Regions from separate parts of the Ureibacillus sp. FSL K6-2830 genome, predicted to be linked through region 2. Evidence: a T-box and tRNA genes for the amino acid it is inferred to sense, from the RefSeq annotation. Region 2 holds a T-box; the other holds one or more tRNA genes.
The links. The T-box of region 2 lies ahead of cysS (cysteine--tRNA ligase). A T-box ahead of a tRNA ligase gene usually reads a tRNA of that ligase, here a tRNA-Cys.

Region 1 (14,711 bases), 820 kb from region 2:
CGCATCCTGGGGCTGTAGTCGGTCCCAAGGGTTGGGCTGTTCGCCCATTAAAGCGGTACGCGAGCTGGGTTCAGAACGTCGTGAGACAGTTCGGTCCCTATCCGTCGTGGGCGTAGGAAATTTGAGAGGAGCTGTCCTTAGTACGAGAGGACCGGGATGGACACACCGCTGGTGTACCAGTTGTCTTGCCAAAGGCACCGCTGGGTAGCTATGTGTGGACGGGATAAGTGCTGAAAGCATCTAAGCATGAAGCCCCCCTCAAGATGAGATTTCCCATTGCATAAGCAAGTAAGATCCCTCAAAGACGATGAGGTAGATAGGTCCGAGGTGGAAGCACGGTGACGTGTGGAGCTGACGGATACTAATCGATCGAGGACTTAACCAATCATTTCAATGTCGTTATCCAGTTTTGAGAGAACAACCTCTCGTAATTAAAAAATATAAAAAATACTTGAAAAAAGTATAGAATATGATATAATAATACTTGTCTTTCGGTAAGGAATCAAGCCTAGTGGCGATAGCAAAGAGGTCACACCCGTTCCCATACCGAACACGGAAGTTAAGCTCTTTAGCGCCGATGGTAGTAGGGGGCTTCCCCTTGTGAGAGTAGGACGTTGCTAGGCTTATATAAAATCATTCCGAAGTAGCTCAGTGGTAGAGCAACCGGCTGTTAACCGGTTGGTCGTAGGTTCGAATCCTACCTTCGGAGCCATTCTTCTTGGAGAGTTGTCCGAGAGGCTGAAGGAGCACGATTGGAAATCGTGTAGACGGGGATAACCTGTCTCAAGGGTTCAAATCCCTTACTCTCCGCCATAATTAAGAGATTGGCCCCTTGGTCAAGTGGTTAAGACACCGCCCTTTCACGGCGGTAACACGGGTTCGAATCCCGTAGGGGTCACCAATTAGGAGGATTAGCTCAGCTGGGAGAGCACCTGCCTTACAAGCAGGGGGTCGGCGGTTCGATCCCGTCATCCTCCACCATAAAAAATAATTAACATTATCGCGGGGTAGAGCAGTCTGGTAGCTCGTCGGGCTCATAACCCGGAGGTCGCAGGTTCAAATCCTGTCCCCGCAACCAAAGTGGTCCCGTGGTGTAGCGGTTAACATGCCTGCCTGTCACGCAGGAGATCGCGGGTTCGAGTCCCGTCGGGACCGCCATAAAAAGTGGGTCGGTAGCTCAGTTGGTAGAGCATTTGACTGAAGATCAAAGTGTCGGCGGTTCGATTCCGTCCCGACCCACCATAAATATGCCGGTGTAGCTCAATTGGCAGAGCAACTGACTTGTAATCAGTAGGTTGAGGGTTCGATTCCTTTCGCCGGCACCATACTTTCCGGAGGGGTAGCGAAGTGGCTAAACGCGACGGACTGTAAATCCGTTCCCTTTGGGTTCGGCGGTTCGAATCCGCCCCCCTCCACCATTACAGGGGCATAGTTTAACGGTAGAATAGAGGTCTCCAAAACCTTTGGTGTGGGTTCGATTCCTACTGCCCCTGCCATTTTTAATTTTCATCAAGATATTTTGGCGACTGTGGCGAAGTGGTTAACGCATCGGATTGTGGATCCGACATACGTGGGTTCGATTCCCATCAGTCGCCCCATACATATTTTAATATGCCTGCTTTTGGCGGCTGTGGCGAAGTGGTTAACGCATCGGATTGTGGATCCGACATACGTGGGTTCGATTCCCATCAGCCGCCCCATAAAATAGAATATAAGTTGTTTATATAATATTATTGGGGTATAGCCAAGTGGTAAGGCAACGGATTTTGATTCCGTCATGCCCAGGTTCGAATCCTGGTACCCCAGCCATTCATGCGGAAGTAGTTCAGTGGTAGAACACCACCTTGCCAAGGTGGGGGTCGCGGGTTCGAACCCCGTCTTCCGCTCCAGTAATTTGGCGGCTTAGCCAAGCGGTAAGGCACGGGTCTGCAACACCCTTATCACCGGTTCGAATCCGGTAGCCGCCTCCAAAAAAATAAATATCGGTTTAACCGATTTATTTTTTTCTCTTTTTTATTATGCCGATGTGGCGGAATTGGCAGACGCGCACGACTCAAAATCGTGTTCCCAAAAGGAGTGTGGGTTCGACTCCCACCATCGGCATTAGGATTCAAGGAAACCTTATATCATCAAAGCCTTCAGTAATAATGGGTTCTTTGTCAAATGGTGTTGGTGAATAAATTTTAGTGACATTATTTGGTAATATGTAATCGGATGGCTTAGGGGAAATTCGAGGTTCCCCTAAGCTGTTTTTATTTTCGCTAAGTTTTGGGTAATGAATATTCGGTTTCTAAAGTGATAGAAGGATCGATAACCGAAAGAAATGCGTTTGATCACTTTGATTTTGTTATGAATTCCCTCTAAAATGCCGTTGTTATAATCGTACTTTAGCGTATTCTCGACGTAATTGATGTATTTGGGTTCTTTGTCAAATGGTGTTGGTGAATAAATTTTAGTGACATTATTTGGTAATATGTAATCGGATGGCTTAGGGGAAATTCGAGGTTCCCCTAAGCTGTTTTTATTTTCGCTAAGTTTTGGGTAATGAATATTCGGTTTCTAAAGTGATAGAAGGATCGATAACCGAAAGAAATGCGTTTAATCACTTTGATTTTGTTATTAATCCCCTCTAAAATGCCGTTGTTATAATCATATTTCAACGTATTCTCGACGTAATTGATGTATTTGTTGATTGTCTTGATGGCGGTTTTCATATAGCTGGAAACGCTGTTCTGTTTATTCGCCAAGGTTTTCTTCAAGAGCTCAAAGTCTTTGGTTTTGATGCAATGTCGAACGTATTGATATAACTCATAGGACGCTTTTAATTCAGAATCTAAATCAATGAGATAGTGGAGAATCTCCACCTCACACATATGCTTTTTAAAGCAACGATGATATGTATAGTTCTTATAATCAAGTTTTGTTTGATCTTTCAGAAGGAGCTTCCAGTATTTTTTCAATTTATTGTAATTCTTTTTATCCCGATTCATGACGTTGATGCGCGTTTTGTTTAAAGCTCTGCTAAATAGTTGGAGGATATGGAATTTGTCGAGTACGATTTCCGCTTTAGGGAAAACTTCTTGGATTAAGGAAATATAAGGGCTGTACATATCGATGACAATCGTTTTTACCGCATCTCTCGCCTTCTTGGAATACCGTAAGAAATACTCTTTGAGGACATGTAATCTCCGGTCCTCCACGATATCCACAATCTCCCCCGTTTCAGAGTCGCAGAAAATAAAGGACATCGCTCCAGCTGCGGATTTCACTGATTTAAACTCGTCAAAACACAAATGCTTTGGAAGGTAGTGAACATTTGGTTGATAGTAGCTATAAAAGCTGTCAATGACACGACTGACAGTGGCATGAGAAACATGATGTTTCATCGCAATATCTTTTCCTTGGGATAAACATGTTTACGAATTTATTGAGTTTGCCACGTTAGGTACGATTGCGGATCTAATGCCTCTTAAAGGAGAAAATCGTATTATTTGTAAACTTGGATTGCAGAAAATGAATTATACACCAACCCCTGTATTAAAAAAACTCTTTGAGATGTTACGAATTAAATATGTCGATAGTTCCACCATTAGCTTTCAAATTGGACCGATTTTTAACTCGTCGGGACGAATTGGTGATCCAAACCAAGCTGTCGATATCCTAGTCAACCCTTTATGTGCAAAAGCCGATCTTTATTCATTAATGACTTTAAATAAAAAGCGGCAACAAATGACAAAAGAACAATTCCGACGTATTGAGGAACAAATTATTCAAAACCAATGGTACAAACAAAATGTTATTGTTGTTTGCGATGATTTTCACAGCGGAATTATTGGTCTCATTGCCGCAAAAATAGCAAATAAATTCAAAAAGCCAGCGGTTGTGATTTCCTCGACAGGAGCCGGTTCTGCCAGAAGTGTAAATAGTACAGATTTCTCCATTATTAATGTGATTAAGAGAAATGCTCACATTTCCTAACCAAATACGGTGGTCATCGAGCCGCTGCTGGTTTTTCGATTCAACTCGATTTCGATCATATCCATGCTTTTAAAGAAGCGATTCAACTAGCAGCCTTAGACGAACCGCCACTAAATCCAAAATTAAAATATATTAGTACCATTCCCTTACATCAGTTCCCTATGCATATTTTTGATGACTTAAGCGCGTTAGAACCATTCGGAATGTCATTTCCAAAGCCGTTGTTTTACTGCTCACCGCTGGCAATCAAACAGTTTCAAACATTCGGTAAAAACAATGAACACTTAAAATTAACGACAAACAAAAAAGAAGCAATTGCTTTCTTTAAAGGGGGATACGTAACAAAACTCCAAGCATACCCATTGACCGAATTCTTATATACGCCTAACTGTCCAATAACAAAAGACTTTCTTATTCATGATCTTCGCTTAGCTAAATAACAAAGAAGCCTTGGCTTTTTTCAAGGCTCCTTTGCTTATTTTATTTCTTCTACCTTTAATGAACTTTGAACTACTGAAGTTATCTCTGCTGCACAAGACTGACAAATGTTTTTATTTTTAAATGAAACCAGCTTTTCATCCTGCTCACCACAAAAAACACAAAACGGTTGATGTTTACGGAGATATATTGTGGTACCATCGTAGCTAATTTCTAAAAGATCATCCACTCCAAGTTCTAACGTTCTAACCATTCAGCAGGAATAACGAATCTGCCAGCTTTATCAAATCCTCTAAGTACCCCTGTTGTTTTAGCCATTCATCATCCCCCCTGAGTATTAATTAGGCAATTTTATTTTGGTTATTAGTTCTGAAACTGACTTTATAAAACGTTCAATAACAGGTAATATGACTATTGTGATATCGTCAACTGAGTCATTTTCAAAATTAATATTTGAAAATCTTCTATACTGATGTAATCCCATTCTTCGATGGGCAGAATTTTTTATCCAGGAAAAACGGCCATCCTTTATTATCGATTCATTCTTTTGTTTTTCAATTACTACGGCATCTAACATCTTTGCTAACTGAGGAAGGTATGGAGCTATTATTTTTTGAAATTCTTTTCTTCTTCCTTCATCTCTAGGTTCTGGTTGATCAATGTCTAATACAAATCCCATTCTAATTCCATCTGGTACTTCAGATGAAAAATCAACGATAAACTGATCCTTTGTTGTATAGGGGATTAACAATCTATACCTCCCTTCCTTGCTTTTATCAAAAATCGCGTTAGGATAATGGACTTTTAAAGATTCTAATAAAGATTGTAAAATTAAAATGCGTTTTTCTCTTAATTCTGGTGAAATCAAACCCTTACTCACACCATTTCCCCCTTTAATCTTCTGATTTCTTTCTCTAATTTTTCAATTTTATGTTTTAAATCTTTCTCTTCCTGTTGGTATGCTTTTAATTCAGCTAATGTACCAAGATATTCAAAAAATAATTGAATTTCATGATCTTGAGGTTCAACAGAAAAAACTTTATGATAATAATGTTTTGCCTCAAGAATTGTCCAGTTCTGAAATTTAGGTGACATTGCTTTTAGAAGGCTTAAACCTGTTAGACTTTCATCATTTTTAATCTCTTCAGCACTTTTAGCAGGCTCTAAAAAATGCTCAATCATTTCTTTTTGAATGGCTTCTATATCAGCCAAAGTTAATTCCTGTTCACATTCAATTGGAGAGAGTTGCTTAATCCATTTATAAATCGTTACTTCTGAAACACCATATTCGCTAGAGAGTTGACTGACTGGAGTGCCTGAGCGATAAAGCTCAACTACTGTTTGTTTAAATTCTTGATTATACCGTTTTTGACTCATGATTCGGACACAACCTTTCGTTAGTTTAATATTAATGACTTAACCAAGTTGTGTCCATAAATCTATACTACATCTAGTAATGAAAATATCACTTCAATAGACAAACTAAATTATTTCATTGAAATATTAAAAAATTAACTGTGGGTTCAATCCCACAGTTTTTTTACTTTCTAAAATTCAAATTCCCATAATAATTATCAAAGAATGGAATAAAATTTTTTATCTTTACAGAATTACAAGAAATCAATAAGTTAAGCAAGCTTGTTATAAAAGACAAAAATGAAATGAGTTAATCAAAAAACAACATATCAAAATCTCCCGACAAATTCTTGATTAAAAAACTAACCACCATTAAACAAAACAGTATATAGAGTAACGTGAAAAGTAAATACGGTTCCTTTTTAAGATAGCTAAGGGCGTACTTTTCAACGTTTATTACGTACTCGTAATGACTTAGAATATTGTTTAGAGCAATCATTGAAAGAGATTCAAATTGGTAATATTGAAGATTTACGATAGTGACAAATTAATACAAAGAGGAGATCAATATGATTCAATATCAAGACAAACACCTCACCGTATTCGAAAGCCAACTTTATAAAACTACGTCCACTGTTATTCAAACTGAAGATTGTGTGATTGTCGTCGATCCATGTCTGCTTCCTTCTGAAGTGGATGAAATTCGTGAGCATGTAGTAAGCATGAAAGGAAACCGACCTGTTTATTTGATTATCACTCATTCCGATTGGGACCACATCGTGGGGGCTGGAGCATTTCCAGAAGCAATTGTTATTGCTAGCGAAGCCTTTCAGTTGAAAAATCCAAATGAGATTCTGGAACAAGTAAAGGCGTTTGATGATGAGTATTATATCGATCGAAAAACTCCGGTAGTTTATCCCAACGTGGATATTGTTGTGAAGAAAGACGGCGAGCAACTGAAAATCGGCAATACCACGCTCACTTTTTATGAAGCGAAGGGACATACGGATGATGGCATCTTTGCAATTGTTGAGCCTCTCGGGATTTGGATTGCAGGCGATTATTTATCCGATATAGAATTCCCATTTATTTATTCAAGTTCAACCGACTATATGAAAACATTAGAAAAAACGGAAGCGATTTTATCGGTTCACCGAATTAAATTCTTAATTACAGGGCATGGCCATGTTGCTCGCAGCACAGAAGAAATTCTAATAAGAAAACAGGATAGCCTTAAATATATTAATAACCTTAAACAAGTGATTCAGTCCAATGCAGAACATGAACATTTAGTTGATTCATATCGTTACAAAAGAAGTTTAAAGAAGTGCCATGAGGAAAATGTACGGTTCTTGTTGAATGAATAGGTGCTAGGTACAAAAAGTGCCTGGCACCTAATACAATTGATTTTCAATTTCTTTTGCGGCTTGTTGCATTTTTTGTATGAGTTCTGTTTCATTGTAATCCGTATATCGAATTACTGGAATGACTATGCTGATTGATGCAATGGATTCCTGTGCTGCATTTAAAATGGGAACAGATATGGACCATGCTCCGCGAACTCTTTCACCGTTGCTGATGCAATACCCTTGCTCACGAATTTGTTCCAATTGTTTCAGGAGCTGTTCCTTTGTTTTTACGGTATGTTCAGTAATCTTATCTAATTGAACATTATTTACATAATCCTTATAATTAGGCATAAATGCAAGCAGCGTTTTTGATGATGCTCCTGCGTAAAGTGGGGAAGTGTCACCTACTAGCATTTTTGTTGAAAGTGGATATGATGAATCAAAATTTAAAATGCATCTTCGTTCATAACCATCGATGATATTAAGTGAAAGACTTTCTTTTGTTTCTTCGTTTAAACGTTTTAAAATGGGTTCTGCTACAAGAATTAAGCTCGACTCTTGTTTCACTAAGTTTCCTAAATATAATAATGAGTGGCCGAGTTGATAACGCTTTGTTTGCTCATTTTTATGCAAAAATCCTTCAACAACGAAGGTAGAAACAATGCGTTGCAAACTGGAGATGGTTATTCCAGTTTTTTTGCTGAGTTCTGTTAAGGAAAGACTCGGTTCATCATTTGAGAATGCTTTTAATACTCGAATGGCTTTGTGCAGCGATGTAATTGTATAGTTTTTTTCATATGTTACTTTATCCAATTCTTACACCTACTTCATGCAGTTTTTTAGTTTAACACTTGTCCGGGAAACCTACTTCATTAAAGAGAAAATGCAAAATGAGTTCTTTTGCTATTCCACTATTATATAAGAATATTTAAGTTGTTTCATATTAACGAAAGTGTTTTATGACTGTTTAAAATTTATTGGTTGTTCCAAATACTTATCGGAATGTTCGCCAAGCAATGGAGGTGCAAGTTTATATTGGATATTTAAGCCCGAAAATTGCAATGGATTTTTAATGAATTTGACTTTGCCATATTGAGGATGTTCGAGTTCTCCAATTAAGTTGCGAGCTTTTACTTGAGGCTGCTCAAGAGCTTCAGCAATGGTATGCACTTTTCCACAAGGGATTTTATATTGATGTAATAAGAGAATCCATTCATCCCGTGTTTTAGTAAGCGTAATTTCAGATATCATTTGGCTAAGAATCGATTCATGTTTTTTGCGCAGGGAATTCGTTAAGAAACGTTCATCTTCCACCCATTCTTCGTGGCCAAGCATTTTACATAGTTTACGGAACTGGTCATTTGTACCTGCACAAATCATCAATGGACCATCTGCACAATTGAAAACTTGATATGGAGCGACATTATTATGAAGGTTGCCTAAACGTTTAGAAATGAAGCCGGCATTAATATAGGCACTTGCAACATTTGCAAGGCTGCTAATTTGCACATCAAGCAGGGAAAGATCGATAAATTGTCCTTCTCCAGTCATGTCACGCATGCGCAATGCTGATAATACGCCAATGACAACATATAGAGAAGTTAAAATATCGGCAATAGGCACCCCGACTTTTGTCGGCTCGCCATCCGGTTGCCCTGTAACGTCCATTAAACCGCTCATTGCTTGAATGACTGGATCGAATCCAGGCATATGTGCGAGAGGACCAGTTTGGCCGAATCCTGTTACTGCACAATGGATGAGGCGGGGATTGATTTTTTTTAGTTCTTCGTAATGAAGCCCCATCCGCTGCATATCGCCAGTTTTGAAGTTTTCTAATAAAACATCTGCATCTTTAATTAAGTTTTTTAATTGTTCTTTCCCTTCATCCGTTTTTAAATCAAGCGTGATGGAGAGTTTATTGCGGTTGGCACAAAGGTAGTAGGTGCTTTGTCCATTTATGAATGGACCCCAATCACGCATGCTGTCCATGCCTTTTGGATGCTCGATGCGGATGACTTCTGCACCTAAATCGCCTAAAATCATAGAGCCTGCTGGTGCAGCATAAACTCGGGATAAATCTATGACTTTTATATTTTGTAGAGGCTGTTGCATATTCAATTCTCCTCTCTAAATTTACTTTCCAGAGAATTTACGTACTGCATGTTTCCCTATACTTGATGAAGTTATATATCATTCGGCTTCTTTTTTCATTACTACATCTATATTGCACCCGAATAGTTGTCTTATTTATAAAAAGGTTTACGCTTATTGACTACTGCATCTACGCCTTCTTTAAAGTCATCAAGTTCTGTCACAATGGCCATTTGAGATGAAATGTAGTCAAGCGCTGAGCGTAAATCCATTTTTTGGCTTTGATAAACTGCCCGTTTAATAAAACGAATGGCTGTTTGCGGTCCATTTGCAAGCTTTTCTGCATACGAGCGGGTAAATTGTTCAAGTTCATTATCATCTACTACAAAGGTTACGAATCCCAATTCTTTTGCTTCCTCAGCTGTAAAAATCCTTGCGGTCCAAAACATATCCAATGCTTTGTCGATGCCAACAAGTTTCGGTAAATAATATGCACCACCATCTCCTGGCACAATGGCAACGTTTATATAGCTTTCCGATAACTTTGTTGAGACTGCAGCAATTCGAATGTCACACATTAATGCCATATCCAGTCCAGCTCCCATTGCAAAGCCGTGTATTTGTGCAATCACAGGTTTATCGATTTCTTCCAAAAGCAAAGGAATTCGTTGAATTTTCTTCCATAGTGAATTTTTACGTGCCAATCCGGTGGAAGAGATGTCCTCCTTGCTTTTGAAAAAACCTTCTCCAGCTTGCATGGCTTTCACATCGCCCCCAGCACAAAACGCTTTTCCGTTTCCTTTTACAATGACCACTCGTATCGAATCATCATCTCTTACTGTTTCCAGTGCTTTTATCCAATTGGCAATCATTTCTTCGCTAAAAGCGTTATAGCTTTCAGGACGATTTAATGTAATCGTAGCAATATGATTTTCTACTTCAAAAATTAAATCAGCCATAAAAAATCTCTCCTTTAAAATTCTTGTTCTATCTTTCTGCTAAGTTTCGTTATTAAAAAAATATCTGAGTCAAAAAATTTCAAAAGGTGAAAGGGGAAGGTGATACGGGATGTTTACTGATATCTTTCCAGTGAAACACTGGAGGAAAGTGCAGTAAAACGTCCCGAAAGCACGGCTTTTCTTAAATTTACTCAATTGAGAAATATTATTTTTTTACAACTGTTTGAGCTGTTTTTGTGAGATAAGCCCACAATTCAGCATCACGATTCAATAAATAGTCGGCAATATGTTCACTCCAAAAATCCGCATTTGTTCCTTCATCCCGCCAAGCCCATAAACGTCGAGTGTATTGGTGTAATGCATGTTCATGTGTCGTACCAATTGCAGCATGCAATTGATGGGAAACGGAAGCAACTGTTGAAATTGCGTCTTCAAAACGGATGCGCGCAAATGCAACTTCATGCAATAATTTTTGTGATTGAATAGCGGCACAAACGTTATTGAATGCAGCAATTGCAATGGCGGTTTCCCCAGCTAATTGTGCGATTTGGTATTGCACCAACTGGAAGCGGTGAATTGGGCGTCCAAATTGTTCCCGTTCTTTTGAATATTGGACAGATAACTCATTGATTTTTTCAATGGCCCCCGTCATTAAAGCGATTTTAAATGCAGTTTCGATTGTTTTGAAATAGAAAATTTGTTCATCCGATAAAACGGCTGAAGAGTGTGCTTGCGCATTATTCAATATGACTGTATCCCGTGGCTCGCTTGCCAAGTTAGTGCTTGGCTGTATCGTAGCATTAGCCAAATCGATTAGTGCAACATGCACCCCTTGATTGCTTTGTACAAGGGCTACTAGATATTTGGCATGTCTTGCCCAAGGAACGTTGTGCAATACACCATTAATTTGATTATTCTGAGAAATAAATCCATCTTGAAGGGAGTAAGTCGCAATTTTATCAACTACTGCCAGATTGCTGGTTTCAAGTATGAAGTTGGCAAATGCTGTTTCTGCAAAAGGAATGGGTGCAGCATATTTACCTGTTAAACGTACAAGATTTAGAAGGTCCTCTAAGTCTCCTCCAGCACCGCCATGTTCTTCTGAAAGGGCAACGGAGACCATACCGTTTTCTACAAATAATGTCCAAGTATCTTTTGACCAATCACCTTTTTCAAGCACATCCACTACGTCTTTTGTAACACGATCTTCCAACATGCGTTCCGCAACATCTAAAATCATCTCTTTCATTTCGCTCATTTCGCCACAACCCCTTTCGCCAACATACCGTATAGAATTTCTGTTGTACCACCGCGGATTGTAAAACCGGGTGAATGTAAAATGGACTGAGCCATATAGCGGTCAAATTTTCTCTCTGCATCCAGTTTTGGATAGGTTTCAACGAGCAGTCGTGCAACCTCAGGAACGCTTTGTTCAAACTTAGTACCGATTGCCTTTACTAAAGATGCAGGTATGGCAACGTTTTTTCCATCGCCGGATTCCAATAATTTTGCAACTCCAATGGATAAATTCCTCAGGCTCCATAAACGGGAAAGAAGTTTTGTTGCTTGTTTTAATCCTTCTTTATTGTCCTGAAGCTTTAATTCTTGAATCAATTCGTCTATTAGGAGATACGTACTTAAAATACGTTCCGGACCACTTCGCTCAAATGCAAGTTCTGCCAAGCCTTGCTCCCATCCATTTCCAATCTGGCCTACAACCATATTGTCTGGAACAAACACATTATCGAAAAATACTTCGTTGAAATGATGTTCACCTGTTAAAAATTTAATCGGAACTATTGATACTCCTTCTGCATGTAAATCGATAATCAGTTGGCTCAATCCTGCATGTTTGTTTTTTCCATCAAATGGACTTGTGCGTACAAGAGTCACCATGTAATGACATACGTGGGCGTTGCTTGTCCAAATTTTCTGACCGTTCACAATCCAACCACCCTCTACCTTTTCTGCCCGTGTACGAACCGAAGCCAAATCCGAACCACTGTTTGGTTCACTTAAACCAATGGCAAAGTAGCATTCCCCTCGGGCGATTTTTGGCAGGAAAAATTGCCTTTGTTCTTCTGTACCGTAACGAAGTAGCAATGGCCCCGTTTGACGATCCGCAAACCAATGGGCTGCAACAGGTGCTCCACTTGCTAAAAACTCTTCCGTTAAAATATAGCGATCAATAGTGCTCCTCTCCTGACCTCCATATTTTTTTGGCCACGTCATGCCAATCCAGCCCTGTTCACCGATGAGTTTTGAGAATGAAGGATCGACACCGCTCAACCAGGAATCGCATTTTGGGGTAAAGGTTCCTTTTTTAACATGCTCTTGCAGGAATTTGCGGACTTCTAAACGAAACGTTTCTTGTTCCTGCGTAAATTGTACTGTTGGCAATCGAAACATGACATCATCCTCCTTATTTTACCGTATTACGGTAATCGTTATCGTATTACAAATATAATCATAGTTTTTTAAGGTGTCAATAAAAAATATAAAAAATTCTAACAATTTTGTTATTTTTTCTCTTTCATGTAGATAAATAATTTTATAGGGAAAAATTAAATGGGGATTAAAAAATGGGGGGAACACAATGCAAATGCAAGTAAAATTGGAAAATAGATTAATGAAAACTCTGCGATTAGATCAAATTCAAAGTTTGGAAATCTTGCAAATGTCCAGTTTGGAGTTGGAACAATATTTAATTGAAAAAGCAAATGAGAACCCATTGCTTACTTTAGATAGTGAAAATAATAGTTTTCAGAAGCTCTTGGAAACCTCTTATATCAAAGAAAAAATGTCTCCATCCTTTTCGAGCGAAGAAAATCATTGGGATTTTATTGAGCGCAGCGCAAGAGTTCAAGAGAATTTTGAACAATTTTTTATTGAGCAAATTCCACTAGCGGTTCCTCTAAGTGATTTGGATGTAAAAATATTAAAATTTTTAATTTGTTCTTTAGATGACCGTTTATTTTTAGATGTTGAATTAGCTGAAGTAGCTGAAAAATTTCATACGACTTCAGCTCATGTTGAAGAGATCATCCAATTGCTTCAGACGCTTGAGCCTGTCGGAGTTGGAGCACGTAATTACATTGAGTATTTATTGATTCAAACGAACCGATTTCCCAATGTGCCCCCATTCATAAAAGAGATTATAAAAAATGATTTGCACTTAGTTGCGGAAAATAAACTTAAACAGGTAGCGAAAAAATACAGCGAATCTTTATCAGAAATTCAGCAAGCTGTTGCATTTATAAAAAATCTAAAACCAATTCCTGCTGGTTTTAAAGAAACAGCCATTCATTATATTGTTCCGGATATTGAAGTATACCGTGCAGGTGGAGAATGGGCTATTCAAGTGATTCAAAAGAATTTGCCTGCGGTTCAAATCAATGAAGAATATGTGGAATTGTTAAAACAACAAACAGAAAACAAGCAATTTTTAAAACGTTATTTGAAAGATGCAAAAGCAATTTTATTAGGAATCGAAAAGCGTAATAAAACAATCTATGAATTTGTTCGGTTGCTATTAGAGATTCAACCTGACTTCTTTGAACAAGGAATAGTAGGATTAAAACCTATGAGATTAAAAGATATAGCAGATCATCTAAAAGTCCATATTTCTACGATTAGTCGAATGGTTAAAGGAAAATATCTGCAGACTCCCCATGGCATTTATAGTTTTCAGTCATTATTTTCAAAAGGAATTATAAGTTCATCAGGAAAATCAGATTCAATTATATTTATTAAAAAACGGATAAAGGAATTAATAGAACAAGAGAATAAAAGAAAACCTTTAACCGATGAACAATTAGCAATCCAACTCAATAATGAGGGAATAAGTATTTCCAGACGAACAGTGGCAAAGTATCGAATAGAAATGAATATTGCTAGCTCATTTAACAGGGCATTATAAATAATTTCAAATTACAATAACCGATGCAATAATGCATAACAATTGAATTTCTGCATACAAAGATGGTTTTTTGGTTAAATCAAAACCATTGAAAGAATTATCAGGTTAAAGACCTATTAATTTTGTTAAATAATTCTTGAATTAATATTCATTTATCGGAATATAAAAAAATACTAGCCATAAATAAATTATGAAACAGTTAACAAGTTCTATTCATACTAATTTTAATTACTTGCTGAATATGGCTTTTTTTGAAGTCAATTTTAAAAAAATAGTTTTTTTATGCATTTTTTAATATTTTATGAAAAAAATGATTGAGGATATGACGGGAAAGTTGGCATATTTTTTGCTTTAAATTTTGTAACTGCATTGTGATTAGTTCACGCATTTAAGAACAGCGGTCATACCAGAAGCTATTGTGTTCTAGTAATTTACAGATAATTTTATAGAAAGAAGGGGATGTCATGATTACTGCCAAAAAACGTTTAGCTATTGATGTCGGGGGTACTTTTACTGATGTTTTTGTATTCAACGAGGAAACCGGTGAAATTTTTGTTACGAAAACATCGTCAACACCATCCAATCCTGAGAAAGGAATATTAGAGGGAATTGCAAAGGCGA
Region 2 (14,711 bases):
TGCAAAATTATCTGACCGTTACATTTCAGACCGCTTCCTGCCAGATAAAGCCATTGACTTGATTGATGAAGCCGGATCTAAAGTGCGTTTGCGCTCATTTACAGTGCCACCAAATTTAAAAGCGCTTGAAGAAAAATTAGAACATGTGCGTAATGAGAAAAATGCAGCAGTTTCAAGTCAAGAATTTGAAAAAGCAGCAGCACTACGCGACACAGAGCAAAAAATTAAAGAAGAACTAGAACAAACGAAAAAATTATGGAAAGAAAAGCAAGGTAAAGAAGAATCAAAAGTAACAGTAGAAGATATCGCAGAAGTGGTATCCATGTGGACTGGAATACCAGTGAATAAACTGGCTCAAGAAGAGTCTGAAAAACTGTTGAACTTAGAAGAAGAATTGCATAAGCGCGTTGTCGGACAACATGAAGCGGTTGAGGCGATTTCTAGAGCTATCCGCCGTGCTCGCGCAGGATTGAAGGATCCGAAACGCCCGATTGGTTCATTTATCTTCTTAGGACCAACTGGGGTTGGTAAAACGGAACTTGCTAGAGCTTTAGCAGAAGTAATGTTTGGCGATGAAGATGCAATGATTCGTATCGATATGTCCGAATATATGGAGAAACACTCTACTTCTCGCCTAGTGGGTTCACCTCCTGGATATGTAGGATTTGAAGAAGGTGGGCAATTAACGGAAAAAGTCCGCCGCAAACCATATTCAGTGGTACTTTTAGATGAAATTGAAAAAGCGCATCCAGACGTATTCAATATCTTATTACAAGTGCTTGACGACGGTCGTTTAACAGATTCAAAAGGCCGCACAGTAGATTTCCGCAATACGGTTGTCATTATGACATCCAATATTGGTGCAGAAGCATTAAAGTATCAAAAGAATGTAGGATTCGGTGTGGGTGGAAGAGATAATAAATATAAAGACATGAAGAGCACGATGCTTGAAGAATTGAAAAAAGCATTCCGCCCAGAGTTCTTAAACCGTATTGATGAAACAATCGTATTCCAGCCGTTGGATAAAGAAGAATTGAAACAAATTGTATTATTGATGGCAAAATCTTTAATCAAACGCTTAAAAGAACAAAACATTGAACTAGAACTAACAGATGCAGCTTTAGAGAAAATTGCTGAAGAAGGGTACGATCCACAATACGGTGCACGACCAATTCGAAGAGCTTTACAGAAAAATGTGGAAGACCGTTTATCAGAAGAGTTATTAAAAGGCACAGTTTCAACGAACAGTACAGTTGTATTTGACTATGTGGATGGCGAATTTGTCGTAAAACAAAAAGATGTTGTTGAAAGTGTATAATTTTTGATTAGTCGAGCTGTACCAAAAGACACTGTATGCTGTCTTTTTGGTACAGCTTATTTTTTTTATATTAACAGGTACATCTCCATTTAAGGAGCATCCGCACAAGTTTGGATGTTATGTGCACGAGTAGAGGTAGTATTTGCACAAGTTTGGATGTTATGTGCACGAGTAGAGGTAGTATTTGCACGAGTTTGGATGTTATGTGCACAAGTTTGGTGGTTAAATGCACAAGCAGAGGGGATATCTGCACAAGTGAAGGATTCATACGCACGAGCAAGTAGCTTTTCTTTCGTAGAGTGTAACTACACAAACAAGTGCTTGTGCTAAAACCGATATATTCAATAAATAGACCTACCTAGTCTAACGAAATTTTCTAGTACATCAATGAATCTAATCTAGCACCTTTGTTATAATAGCTATACCAAAAAAATTTGCAGGAGGACCTAATGGCAAAAAAGAAAACAAAGTTTTGCTGTCAATCATGTGGCTATGAATCTCCTAAATGGTTGGGGAGATGCCCTGGTTGTGGTGAGTGGAATACCTTTGTAGAAGAAATAGAAGTGATGACGAAATCTCGTGGAGTGTTTCAGCATTCGGAAGCTATAAGTCAGAAGGCCGTACCAATTATCAGCATCGAAACGCAAGAAGAACAAAGAGTCCAAACAAGCATGGTGGAACTAAATCGTGTGCTTGGAGGTGGCATAGTACCAGGTTCACTTGTTTTGATTGGGGGAGATCCTGGTATAGGGAAATCAACGCTACTTATGCAACTTTCCGCTGAATTATCCAATAATGGACATCGGGTGCTTTACATTTCAGGAGAAGAATCGTTGAAACAAACAAGATTACGCGCAACAAGAATCGGTGTCCAATCAAATGAATTATTTATTTATGCTGAAACTGATTTAGAACTCATTCGTCATAGTATTGAAGAGGTTCAACCGAAGTTTATCATTGTTGACTCCATTCAAACAGTGCATCATCCAGAAGTGACGAGTGCTCCTGGGAGCGTATCGCAAGTTAGAGAATGTACTTCAGAATTGATGAGAATAGCGAAGACGAAAGGAATTGCAACATTTCTTGTAGGACATGTTACAAAGGAAGGGCAAATTGCAGGGCCTAGAATATTAGAACATATGGTAGACACCGTACTATATTTTGAAGGTGAAAGACATCATACGTATCGAATATTAAGAAGCCATAAAAATCGCTTCGGATCAACTAATGAAATTGCTATTTTTGAAATGATTCATTCGGGTTTAAAAGAAGTGTTAAATCCGTCTGAATTATTTTTAGAAGAACGTTCACATGGGGCAGCTGGTTCGACGGTCGTTGCTTCCATGGAAGGTACAAGACCTATACTTGTCGAGATTCAATCATTAGTTACACCAACTAGTTTCAATTATCCAAAAAGAATGGCTACCGGTGTTGATCAAAATAGAGTTCAATTATTGATGGCTGTTTTGGAAAAAAGAATGGGTATGCTGTTGCAAGCGCAAGATGCATATATTAAGGTGGCAGGAGGCGTAAAGCTGGACGAACCTGCGATTGATCTCGCCGTTCTTACCTCCATAGTCTCCAGCTTTAGAAATCAGCCTGTTCAAGTTACAGATGTTTATATCGGTGAAGTAGGACTTACCGGAGAAGTAAGACGGGTATCCCGCATCGAACAAAGAGTTCATGAAGCTGCAAAACTTGGATTTAAACGAGCCATTATCCCTGCTTCTAATTTAGGAGGTTGGGAATACCCAAAAGACATTGAAGTAATTGGGGTGCAAACCATTAACGAAGCATTAAGAGTTTGTTTTGGTAATTGATGAAAAGGGATGTCCATACCAATATTTATAATGTATGGGCATTTTTCCTTTTGAAATTGGGAAAAATAATTTTATATTCTGGACGAAAAGGGAAAAAAGTACAAATTATGTATTTCGTAGTTGTTTCAAATCGCAAACGATTCATGAACGATGTATAATTAATAGTAAGATAATATATCAAAAAAAGGAGGTGGCTGTATGTTAAAAAGAGTAATTCAATTTGCTTTTCTTTTTATTGGGGGAGCACTAGGTTTCGTTTTTTTACCGCCATTATACGAAATTATAAATTTGTCATCTAATCCGTTGTTAAATAATCCATATACATCAGTCGCATTAGGAGCGTTGTTATTATTTCTTCTATCGTTTTCTTTATCAGATTATTGTGTAAAATTCATCAACTGGATGGAAGAGGTACTTTTTAAAATTCCAGCTGCAGATCTACTATTTGGTACTCTTGGGTTAATTGTCGGTTTAATTGTAGCATATTTTGTTGGGTTTGCGATTGAACGAATCAATATACCGGTAATTACTGATTTTTTACCAATAATCTTATCTATTACACTCGGATATTTAGGATTTAGAGTCGGATTTAAAAAGAGGGAAGAATTATCACAAATATTTACCAAATCCGGTGTAGGATCAAAAAAGAAAGTTGGAGATTCTGGGCAAGTTGTTTCACAAGAAAAAACGCTATATAAATTGTTAGATACGAGCGTCATAATAGATGGTCGAATTGCGGATATCGCAACAACAGGATTTATAGAAGGTGTTTTAGTGGTGCCGCAGTTCGTATTAACCGAATTACAACATATTGCGGATTCCAGTGATACATTGAAGCGTACCCGTGGACGAAGAGGGTTAGATATGTTGAAAAAATTACAAGACGGAAAAACGGTAAATGTCATCATTTCTGAAGAAGATTTTGATGATGTTCAAGAAGTAGATTTAAAATTAGTACGATTAGCGAAAAAAATGGGAGCAAAAATTTTAACAAATGATTTTAACTTAAACAAAGTATGTGATCTTCATCATGTACAAGTATTGAATATTAATGAGCTTGCGAACGCAGTAAAACCGGTTGTTATACCAGGAGAGGATATGCAAGTCGTTGTCATCAAAGATGGAAAAGAACAAAATCAAGGTGTTGCTTATTTAGATGATGGAACGATGATAGTTGTAGAAGGTGGTCGTAGTTACATTGGGCAATCTATTACAGTCACCGTTACAAGCGTACTGCAAACATCCGCTGGTCGCATGATTTTTGCTAAACCAAAAGACGAACAAGTTGCATAACCGTTGAAAAGTAAGAGTAGGAGTTGAGCACGTGGATTACGAAGTAGTATTGCCAGCAGCCGGTAGCGGAAAACGGATGGGAGCGGGAAAAAACAAATTATTTTTATCTTTAGCGAATAAACCGATCCTCATTCACACCCTCGAAATTTTTCAAAAGGATAGAAACTGTACGGGAATATATTTAGCGGTAAAACCAGAAGAAAGGGACTATATTCAACATTTATTAAAAGATTATAAAATTACAAAGGTAAAGGGTTTACCAAATGGAGGGAAAGAACGTCAACATTCTGTTCATTCATGTTTAAAAGTAATGAATGATGTGGAGATTGTTCTCGTCCATGATGCTGCAAGACCGTTTATATCCCAACAAGTCATTGACCGTTTAGTGGAAACCGCATATGAAAAAGGGGCTGCGATAGCAGGAGTTCGAGCGAAGGATACGATGAAAAAAGTACAAGATGGTATTATTGTTGAAACGGTAGATCGGGAAAACCTATGGTCAATCCAAACGCCGCAAGCATTTCGTTACGAACTGTTACGGCATGCGGAGGATGTAGCGGAAAAAGAAGGATTTTTAGGAACGGACGAAGCGATGCTAGTGGAGCGCCTCGGTTATGAAATCCATATTGTTGAAAGCAATTATGAAAATATTAAAATGACGACGAAAGAAGATTTATTATTTGGTGAAGCCATCTTAAAAAACCGCCAGATGCAGAAAGAAGGTACCTCACAAATCTTTTAGATTGGTGAGGTCTTTTCTTGTTTCCATACATAATAATTGGGTTAAATGCATGCTTACAATCCATACAAATGGGAAATATGTTAATATATGAAGTGGCAAATTGGAATCTGATTTTACAGTAAAGGATGGTGAACGCTGCATATAAGGCTGAACAGTCTTTCATCATGCAGCTACAATATGTTTCGTGTTGGACAAGGATTTGATGTGCATGCGTTTCAAGAAGGGCGGCCACTTATTATCGGAGGCATAGAGATACCTCATACGAAAGGCCTTGTTGGTCATTCCGATGCGGATGTGTTATTACATGCAATTACAGATGCGGCCCTTGGAGCAATTGGAGAAGGAGATATCGGACGTCATTTTCCAGATACAGATCCAAAATATAAAGATGCAGATTCAGCGAAATTATTGGAGTATATATGGAAAATAGTAAATGATAAAGGGTATATTCTTGGGAATGTTGATTGTACAATTATGGCTCAAAAGCCTAAAATGGCTCCATATATTGAGCAAATGCGAAATCGCATAGCAGAACTTTTGGATGCGAACCCGTCTCAAGTAAACGTCAAAGCAACTACAACGGAAAAATTAGGCTTTGTTGGCCGAGAAGAAGGTATAGCAGCATTAGCAACAATATTGTTAATAAAAAAGCAATAGTTCTCAAATGTTGAAAGAAGATGAATTCGTTCCAGAAAGTTAAAATTTCTTCCCTCTCATTAACTTTTCAATGTGAAGACAGAGTGGTAAAATGTACAAAAGTTAAGGGAAGCATTGGAAATGGCAATATTCTAGTAGTGGCCAAATTAAAAATGAAGGTTTTTATCTGGTAAACTTAGGAGGAAAATTATGACAAAACAAGTTCGTGTTCGGTATGCGCCAAGTCCTACCGGTCATTTACATATTGGTGGAGCGCGTACTGCGTTATTTAATTATTTGTTTGCAAAACATTACAACGGAACATTTGTTGTTCGCATTGAAGATACGGATACGGAGCGCAATGTCGAGGGTGGAGAAGCGTCACAGCTTGATAATCTGCGCTGGCTTGGAATAATTCCAGATGAATCTGTAGATATTGGCGGACCTTATGCGCCATATCGCCAAACGGAAAGACTAGATATATATAAGAAACATGCGGAAGAGCTATTAGAACGAGGTCTAGCTTATAAATGTTTCTGCACACCTGAAGAATTGGAAGCTTCAAGAGAAGCCCAAAGAGCAAAAGGCATTCCTGCTCCAACTTACGAAGGCAAATGCCGCCATTTAACGAAAGAGGAAATCGCTGAAAAAGAAGCGCAGGGAATTCCTTATACAATCCGTTTTAAAGTTCCAGAAAATGTAACATACAAATTTAATGATTTAGTGCGCGGAGAAGTTACTTTTGAATCGAAAGATATCGGCGATTGGGTTATCGTGAAGGCGAATGGAATTCCTACTTATAACTTTGCGGTTGTTTTAGATGACCATTATATGGAAATTACGCATGTATTCCGCGGAGAAGAACACTTATCAAATACACCGAAACAAATGATGATTTTTGATGCTTTCGATTGGGAATACCCTGAGTTCGGCCATTTAACAATCATTGTGAACGAAAATCATAAGAAGTTATCAAAACGTGATGAATCCATTATCCAGTTCGTTTCTCAATATAAAGAGCTTGGATATTTACCAGAAGCGATGTTCAACTTCTTTGCATTGCTTGGTTGGTCTCCGGAAGGGGAAGAAGAAATCTTTACAAAAGAACAATTGATTGAAATTTTTGATGAGAAGCGTTTATCAAAATCACCGTCAATGTTTGACCGGAATAAATTAACATGGATGAACAACCAATACATTAAAAAATTGTCATTGGATGAAGTAGTAGACTTAGCACTTCCTCACTTGCAAAAAGCCGGTTTACTTCCTTTAGAATTGACTAGTGAACAAAAACAATGGGCAACAAAATTGATTGCGTTATACCATAATCAAATGAGTTATGGTGCAGAAATTGTTGAATTATCTAGCTTGTTCTTTAAAGATGAAATTGAATATGATGAAGCTGCCCAAGAAGTACTAGCTTTAGAACATATTAAAGAATTGGCTGCATCATTTAAACAGCAATTAGAGGCTTCGGAAGCTTTTGATGCTTCGTCAATTAAAGCGGCAATTAAAGCAGTACAAAAAGAAACTGGATATAAAGGGAAAAACTTATTTATGCCAATTCGAGTGATGACAACAGGCCAAACTCATGGTCCGGAATTGGCGGATGCAATCGAATTAGTGGGCAAAGAAAAAGTTTTAGCCCGATTAGAAAAATTCACAAATTAATATTTTTTAGATGAACGGTTTTTGAGCCTTGGATATAATGATATAAAAGTGAAAGCGTTGAAAAGGAGAAGTACGTAAAATATGTTTGAAAGAGAGGGTCACCACAGGCTGAAAGTGACCTAAACCTCTATTTTACGGAAATGCACCTTTGAGCACTTTGCTGAAATGGAGTAGGCAAGTCGGCTAGTCACCGTTAAAGACCTCGAGCGGAAAGCTTCATGCTTTCAACCAGAGTGGAACCGCGCGAATTGGCGTCTCTGTCATAGTGATATGATGGAGGCGTTTTTTATTCAGCTAATTTTTATTGGCTACCTGTAGAGAAATGGTGGTAATTTAGTTATAGAAGGATATATTTGTTCGGAGAAAATTGGCTAAAGGAGAGAATGACATGGCAATTCAAATTTACAATACGTTAACAAGAAGAAAAGAACCATTTGTTCCTCTTGAAGAGGGAAAAGTAAAAATGTACGTATGCGGACCAACTGTTTATAACTACATTCATATAGGCAATGCACGTCCTGCCATTGTCTATGATACCGTAAGAAGATATTTGCAATATAAAGGGTTTGATGTGAAGTATGTATCAAACTTCACCGATGTGGACGACAAAATTATTAAGGCAGCTAACGAGTTAGGAGAAGAAGTTTCTGAACTGACAGAGCGTTTTATAAAAGCTTATTTTGAGGATATCACTGCACTTGGATGCAAAAAAGCGGATGTTCATCCGAGAGTGACAGAACATATGGATGATATTATTGAATTTATTAAAGTATTAATCAATAAAGGGTATGCTTATGAATCTCAAGGGGATGTATATTTCCGCACACGCAAGTTTGAAGGTTATGGAAAACTAAGTCATCAGTCAATTGATGATTTAAAAGTAGGCGCACGTATCGAAGCGGGTGAAAAGAAAGAAGACCCACTAGACTTTGCTCTTTGGAAAGCTGCAAAACCAGGTGAAATTCACTGGAGTAGCCCTTGGGGTGAAGGACGACCTGGATGGCATATTGAATGCTCCGTAATGGCAAGAGCTCATCTAGGTGACACAATTGACATTCATGCTGGAGGTCAAGATTTAACGTTCCCGCACCACGAAAATGAAATTGCTCAGTCTGAAAGCTATACCGGAAAACTTTTTGCCCGTTACTGGATGCATAATGGGTATATTAATATTGATAACGAAAAAATGTCAAAATCTCTTGGGAATTTCGTATTAGTCCACGATATTATCCAGAAAATTGATCCGCAAGTATTAAGATTTTTCATGCTTTCTGTACATTATCGTCATCCAATCAATTTCTCAGAAGAATTGATTGAATCCGCTCGAAGTGGATTGGAGCGCTTGCGCACAGCTTATTCGAATCTTCAACATCGACTAAAATCTACGACGAACCTTGCAGAAAATAGTGAATTGTATTTAGAAAAAATCGATGAGTTGAAAAAACAATTCGAGAAGGAAATGGATGATGATTTCAATACAGCTAACGGTATTTCTGTTTTATTTGAACTAGCTCGCACGTCAAATACGTATGTAAACGAAACAAATACGGATGAAAAAGTGCTAAAAGCATTTATTGAAACATTTGAAGTTCTTAGTGGTGTTTTAGGAATTAAATTAGCTGTTGAGATGGAAATTTTAGATGAAGAGATTGAAAAGTTAATTGAAGAGCGTAATATTGCACGAAAAAATCGTGATTTCAAGAGAGCGGATGAAATTCGTGACCAATTATTAAGTATGGACATAATTTTAGAAGATACACGACAAGGTACTCGCTGGAAACGAGGTTCATAAGATGGCACAACTAGTTGATATTAAGCAATTAAACGCACTTGCATTAGCATATATGGGGGATGCCGTTTTAGAGGTGCGCGTTAGGGAACATTTATTGTTAAGCGGTCGAACGAAACCGAATACGCTGCACCATGAGGCGACAAAATATGTCTCTGCTAAAGCTCAATCAATGATTGTGCATCGCATGATAGAAGAACAGTATTTAACGGAAGAAGAGTTAGCAATTTATAGACGTGGGCGCAATGCAAAGTCTGGTACTGTTCCGAAAAATACGGATGTTCAAACTTATCGGAATAGTTCCGGATTTGAAGCAGTTCTCGGCAGTCTTTATTTAACAAAACAGTATGAACGTATGAATAAAATAATTGATTATGCAATACAAATCGTTGAAGAAGCGAAAGGAGCGTCATAACATGAGCGAAAGTGGAGAAATGATTGCTGGTAAAAACCCGGTATTAGAAGCCCTTCGTTCAGGCCGAGAAATGAACAAAATATGGATTAGTGAAGGTGTGAAAAAATCGGGAATTAAGGAAGTGCTGGATTTAGCCCGCGAACGAGGAGTATTTGTACAGTTTGTGCCAAAGAAAAAAATCGATCAACTTTCAAGCGCCAACCATCAAGGTATCGTTGCTTCTGTCGCTGCTTATAAGTATGCGGAACTCGATGAATTATTTGATGTGGCCAAAGCAAGAGGCGAAGATCCATTTTTCATCATTTTAGATGAACTAGAAGACCCTCATAATCTTGGCTCGATTATGCGAACTGCAGATGCGATTGGCGTTCATGGTATAATCATACCAAAGAGACGTTCTGTTGGACTTACAGCAACGGTAGCGAAAGCTTCTACAGGAGCTATTGAGCATGTTCCTGTTTGCAGAGTGAACAATTTAGTGCAAACAGTAGATGAGTTAAAAGAAAGAGGCGTCTGGATTGCTGGAACAGATGCAAAAGGTAGCACCGACTATCGAAAAATGGATGCTACCTTGCCGCTAGCTATCATTATTGGAAGTGAAGGGAAAGGAATGAGTAGACTACTGAAGGAGAAATGTGACTTTCTCTACCATTTGCCAATGGTTGGGCATGTTAATTCATTGAATGCGTCTGTTGCGGCGGCATTATTAATGTATGAAGTGTACCGAAAACGTCAAGAAGTGAATGATTAGTTATGAAAAACATTCTAATAGTTGATGGATACAATATGATAGGTGCTTGGAAAGAATTGCGACCTTTAAAAGATACAGATTTAGAGGGAGCTAGAAATCGCCTGCTTGAACTAATGGCAGAATATAAAGCCGCTATGGGATGGCGGGTGATTGTTGTTTTCGACGCCTATCATGTTTCCGGGGCAGAAAAATCCTATGTACAAAATGCAGTGGAAGTAATTTTTACAAGAAAGAACGAAACGGCAGATGAGCGTATTGAAAAATTATCAAACGAGCTGAAAGGGAGGAAAGTCCAAATATACGTAGCAACTTCTGATATGACGGAGCAAAACGTAATATTTGGGAATGGTGCCCTTCGAAAATCAGCCCGTGAACTAGAAATAGAGTTGGAAATTATTCAATCAAAAATATCAAAAAGAGTAGAAACTTCGCAGAAAGAAAGACCCAAATCTAGAATCCCATTATCGAAAGAAGTAGAGTTAGCCTTCGAAAAATGGAGAAGAGGTTTAAAATAATCAATTGACCTATATTTTCCAATTCATATATACTGTTCCTAATATGATTTATACGTCTGGGGTGAGGCCGTTGCTAAAAACAGAGCAATCGCAAGTAGTACAATCTTTTGACGAGCTAACGGATGAACAACTTGTTGAACTAGTGCATCAAGGTAATACAGAGGCGTTAGATTACTTAATTAATAAATACCGTGTATTCGTAAAGGCGAAAGCTCGCTCTTATTTTTTAATAGGAGCGGACAAGGAAGATATTATACAAGAGGGAATGATAGGTTTATATAAAGCCATAAGAGATTTTAAAGAGGACAAGCTTGTTTCCTTTAAAGCTTTTGCAGAGTTATGTATTACGCGCCAAATTATTACTGCTATTAAGACGGCAACGCGTCAGAAACATATTCCACTCAATTCCTATGTTTCTCTTGATAAACCAATATATGATGAAGAGTCGGATCGGACGTTGATGGATGTCATTACATGCTCGGAATCAGAAAATCCAGAACATTTAATGATTAACCGAGAAGAGTACTCCTATTTGGAAGAAAAAATTAGCGAAATTTTAAGCGAACTTGAACAACAAGTGCTTACTTTATATTTAGATGGACAATCTTATAATGAGATTTCTGAAGAATTAAATCGTCATGTAAAGTCAATTGATAATGCATTGCAACGGGTGAAACGGAAATTGGAGCGCCATTTAGAAAATGGGGAAATTATTTGAAACTCTTTCCTCAATTATTGACAGCATGTTTTTTTGGTGTTAGTCTTTAAAAGATAAAATGCCAGAATAGAGGTTTTTTCAGTGGCAAAGAAAATTGTATTAAGCTGTGAAGAGTGTGGTTCTAGAAATTACACTTATCCTGAACAAGATAGCTCAACTAGATTACAATTGAAAAAGTATTGTCAGCGCTGCAATCGACACACATTACACAAACAAACGCGCTAGTTGAAATAGAGAAGACAGATGATTTATTCGGAGGTTAAGCTAGAATGGGCAAAATAAAACAATTTCTGCAAGAAGTTATGTCCGAAATGAGAAAGACAAGCTGGCCAAAAAGCAAAGAGCTTACAAAATATACGATTGTTGTAATCACAACAGTCATTTTTGTAGCAATCTTTTTTGTGCTTGTAGATTTATTGATTTCGGGAGCATTCCGTTGGTATTTAAAAATATAATTATAGCCCCATACTAAATATCTTTCGAAAAATAGCCCGTCTAACATTTCGCGGGTTTTTTTCATTTATGTTGTAAATTATAATATTAAATACAGATTCAACGGGTTGTAATTGTAAAGGAGGGAAGGACGAATAGTCCAATATACATTATGGAAAAACAATGGTATGTAGTTCATACTTATTCAGGTTATGAAAATCGTGTAAAAGCAAATCTCGAAAAACGAGTAGAAACAATGGGGATGCAAGATCTCATTTTCCGTGTAATCATCCCTGAACATGAAGAAACTGATTTAAAAGATGGAAAAAAACGTACGGTGATGCGAAAAGTTTTCCCGGGTTACGTATTAGTTGAAATGATTTTAACTGATGATTCTTGGTACGTTGTTCGCAATACCCCAGGAGTGACAGGATTTATTGGCTCATCAGGCGGAGGAGCAAAACCGACACCTTTACTGCCTGAAGAAGTAGATCGTCTGCTTCGTTCAATGGGATTACACAAAAAAGCAATTGGCGAGTTAGATATTGCTGTTGGCGATCTAGTTGAAGTGTTAGATGGACCATTTGCTCATTTCCAAGGAAATGTAGAGGAAATCGATGTGGATAAAGGAAAAGTAAAAGTTTCAGTTGACATGTTCGGTCGGGAAACGAAAATGGAATTAGATTTCGAACAAGTACAACGGGTATAAACCTTTGAAAAAGAGTAAAAAATTTCAATGGTTTGCACATTTTAACCAATTTGGTTAACAAATAATTTATATCTTTATAATATTTTTACTTGCTTAAGAATATGAAAAATGATATCATTTCATAGGTCAGACTAGTTTTTTTAGTCTGAGATATGAGTTAATGATATTTTATCGGCATGGCTGATAAATGTATATTTGAGTGGGAGGGGCAACCCAATATACCACATCACGGACTTAAGGAGGTGTGTCTCGTGGCTAAAAAAGTTATTAAAATCGTTAAACTTCAAATCCCTGCTGGTAAAGCGAATCCAGCGCCACCAGTTGGTCCTGCATTAGGTCAAGCAGGTGTAAACATCATGGGATTCTGTAAAGAATTTAACGCTCGTACTGCTGATCAAGCAGGTTTAATTATACCTGTTGAAATTACAGTATTCGAAGACCGTTCTTTCACTTTTATTACAAAAACTCCACCTGCAGCTGTATTGCTTAAAAAAGCAGCAGGTATTGAATCAGGTTCTGGTGAGCCAAACCGTAAAAAAGTTGCAACGGTTAAACGTGATAAAGTTCGCGAAATCGCAGAACTAAAAATGCCTGATTTAAATGCTGCATCTGTTGAAGCGGCTATGGCAATGGTTGAAGGTACAGCACGAAGCATGGGTATTGAAATCGTTGACTAATCCATTGTAATTCGTGTTAGTTTTTGTAGGTTGCGCAAGTTCTGTTGAACACGCAACCTTTATTCGTGGGAGGTAAATTTCCGCTAAAACCACAAAGGAGGAAAAAGTAATGGTAAAACGCAGTAAAAGAATGCAAGAACTTGCAAAATTAATTGATAAAACTAAATTATATCCAGTAGAAGAAGCTGTTGCATTAGCTCAAAAAACAAGCAATGTTAAATTTGATGCAACAGTAGAAGTAGCTTTCCGTTTAAATATTGATACTCGTAAAAATGACCAACAAATCCGTGGAGCAGTTGTGCTTCCAAACGGAACAGGTAAAACTCAACGTGTATTAGTATTTGCAAAAGGTGAAAAATTAAAAGAAGCTGAAGCTGCTGGAGCAGACTATGTAGGCGATGTAGACTACATCAACAAAATCCAACAAGGTTGGTTTGAGTTTGATGTAATCGTAGCTACACCTGATATGATGGGTGAGGTTGGTAAATTAGGTCGTATTTTAGGTCCAAAAGGATTAATGCCAAACCCTAAAACAGGAACAGTTACTTTCGATGTTGCGAAAGCAATCCAAGAAATCAAAGCAGGTAAAGTAGAATACCGCGCTGATAAAGCTGGTATCGTTCACGCTCCTATCGGTAAAGTATCTTTCGAAACAGAAAAATTAGTAGAAAACTTCTTAGCTGTATTCGAAGCAATTCAAAAAGCAAAACCTGCTGCAGCTAAAGGTACTTACATGAAATCTGTAAACATCACTACTACAATGGGGCCATCAATTAAAATTGACGCTTCTAGCGTAGTGATTAAATAATAAATAAAGATAGAATAAAACTATTGACATTCATCCTATTCGTTAGTATTATGGATGATGTTCTGAATATAGTAATCCATTTGTACCGTAGACAGTAGGGGTGCTCTTTGCACTTAAACTTCCCTACCGAGGACATAAAATCGGATTCTTTTTTAAGATGATGACTTTTTATGCCTTCGTGTGTCTACACGAAGGCTTTTGTTTTATCGGTATGAATGACCCATTCTAATAGGAGGTGTCAAAATGTCTAAGGCAATTGAAGCAAAAAAAGTACAAGTACAAGAGATTGCAGACAAATTTAAAAATTCTGCTTCTGTAGTGCTTGTTGATTACCGCGGTTTAAACGTAGCTCAAGTTACTGAATTGCGTAAACAACTTCGTGAAGCTGGCGTAGAATTTAAAGTTTATAAAAACACT

Region 1: it encodes a tRNA-Cys, which carries the amino acid that the T-box ahead of cysS (cysteine--tRNA ligase) is inferred to sense. The anticodon was not compared.

Annotation. Positions count from the first base shown of each region.
Region 1 is NZ_JBBOQR010000001.1:2,289,521-2,304,231, forward strand. Features, by position in the region: rRNA gene NSU17_RS11225 (23S ribosomal RNA) at 1-385, shown strand, start outside; rRNA gene rrf (5S ribosomal RNA) at 508-623, shown strand; tRNA gene NSU17_RS11235 (tRNA-Asn) at 638-712, shown strand; tRNA gene NSU17_RS11240 (tRNA-Ser) at 721-813, shown strand; tRNA gene NSU17_RS11245 (tRNA-Glu) at 827-901, shown strand; tRNA gene NSU17_RS11250 (tRNA-Val) at 906-981, shown strand; tRNA gene NSU17_RS11255 (tRNA-Met) at 1,002-1,078, shown strand; tRNA gene NSU17_RS11260 (tRNA-Asp) at 1,083-1,158, shown strand; tRNA gene NSU17_RS11265 (tRNA-Phe) at 1,167-1,242, shown strand; tRNA gene NSU17_RS11270 (tRNA-Thr) at 1,250-1,325, shown strand; tRNA gene NSU17_RS11275 (tRNA-Tyr) at 1,334-1,418, shown strand; tRNA gene NSU17_RS11280 (tRNA-Trp) at 1,423-1,496, shown strand; tRNA gene NSU17_RS11285 (tRNA-His) at 1,523-1,598, shown strand; tRNA gene NSU17_RS11290 (tRNA-His) at 1,625-1,700, shown strand; tRNA gene NSU17_RS11295 (tRNA-Gln) at 1,735-1,809, shown strand; tRNA gene NSU17_RS11300 (tRNA-Gly) at 1,815-1,889, shown strand; tRNA gene NSU17_RS11305 (tRNA-Cys) at 1,897-1,970, shown strand; tRNA gene NSU17_RS11310 (tRNA-Leu) at 2,021-2,103, shown strand; partial or broken gene NSU17_RS11315 (transposase) at 2,242-2,406, opposite strand; gene NSU17_RS11320 (ISL3 family transposase) at 2,511-3,386, opposite strand; gene NSU17_RS11325 (DHHA1 domain-containing protein) at 3,514-3,978, shown strand; gene NSU17_RS11330 (hypothetical protein) at 4,140-4,418, shown strand; gene NSU17_RS11335 (hypothetical protein) at 4,754-5,296, opposite strand; partial or broken gene NSU17_RS11340 (transposase) at 5,593-5,793, opposite strand; gene NSU17_RS11345 (MBL fold metallo-hydrolase) at 6,342-7,139, shown strand; gene NSU17_RS11350 (IclR family transcriptional regulator) at 7,167-7,934, opposite strand; gene NSU17_RS11355 (CaiB/BaiF CoA transferase family protein) at 8,079-9,233, opposite strand; gene NSU17_RS11360 (enoyl-CoA hydratase/isomerase family protein) at 9,365-10,171, opposite strand; gene NSU17_RS11365 (acyl-CoA dehydrogenase family protein) at 10,377-11,429, opposite strand; gene NSU17_RS11370 (acyl-CoA dehydrogenase family protein) at 11,426-12,580, opposite strand; gene rpoN (RNA polymerase factor sigma-54) at 12,768-14,090, shown strand; gene NSU17_RS11380 (hydantoinase/oxoprolinase family protein) at 14,555-14,711, shown strand, end outside.
Region 2 is NZ_JBBOQR010000001.1:1,472,049-1,486,759, reverse strand. Features, by position in the region: gene NSU17_RS07365 (ATP-dependent Clp protease ATP-binding subunit) at 1-1,318, shown strand, start outside; gene radA (DNA repair protein RadA) at 1,768-3,138, shown strand; gene NSU17_RS07355 (PIN/TRAM domain-containing protein) at 3,337-4,431, shown strand; gene ispD (2-C-methyl-D-erythritol 4-phosphate cytidylyltransferase) at 4,463-5,173, shown strand; gene ispF (2-C-methyl-D-erythritol 2,4-cyclodiphosphate synthase) at 5,351-5,830, shown strand; gene gltX (glutamate--tRNA ligase) at 6,020-7,480, shown strand; T-box leader at 7,529-7,742, shown strand; gene cysS (cysteine--tRNA ligase) at 7,869-9,272, shown strand; gene NSU17_RS07330 (Mini-ribonuclease 3) at 9,274-9,684, shown strand; gene rlmB (23S rRNA (guanosine(2251)-2'-O)-methyltransferase RlmB) at 9,686-10,435, shown strand; gene NSU17_RS07320 (NYN domain-containing protein) at 10,438-10,950, shown strand; gene sigH (RNA polymerase sporulation sigma factor SigH) at 11,021-11,668, shown strand; gene rpmG (50S ribosomal protein L33) at 11,750-11,893, shown strand; gene secE (preprotein translocase subunit SecE) at 11,938-12,123, shown strand; gene nusG (transcription termination/antitermination protein NusG) at 12,273-12,809, shown strand; gene rplK (50S ribosomal protein L11) at 13,061-13,486, shown strand; gene rplA (50S ribosomal protein L1) at 13,596-14,294, shown strand; ribosomal protein L10 leader region at 14,362-14,505, shown strand; gene rplJ (50S ribosomal protein L10) at 14,538-14,711, shown strand, end outside.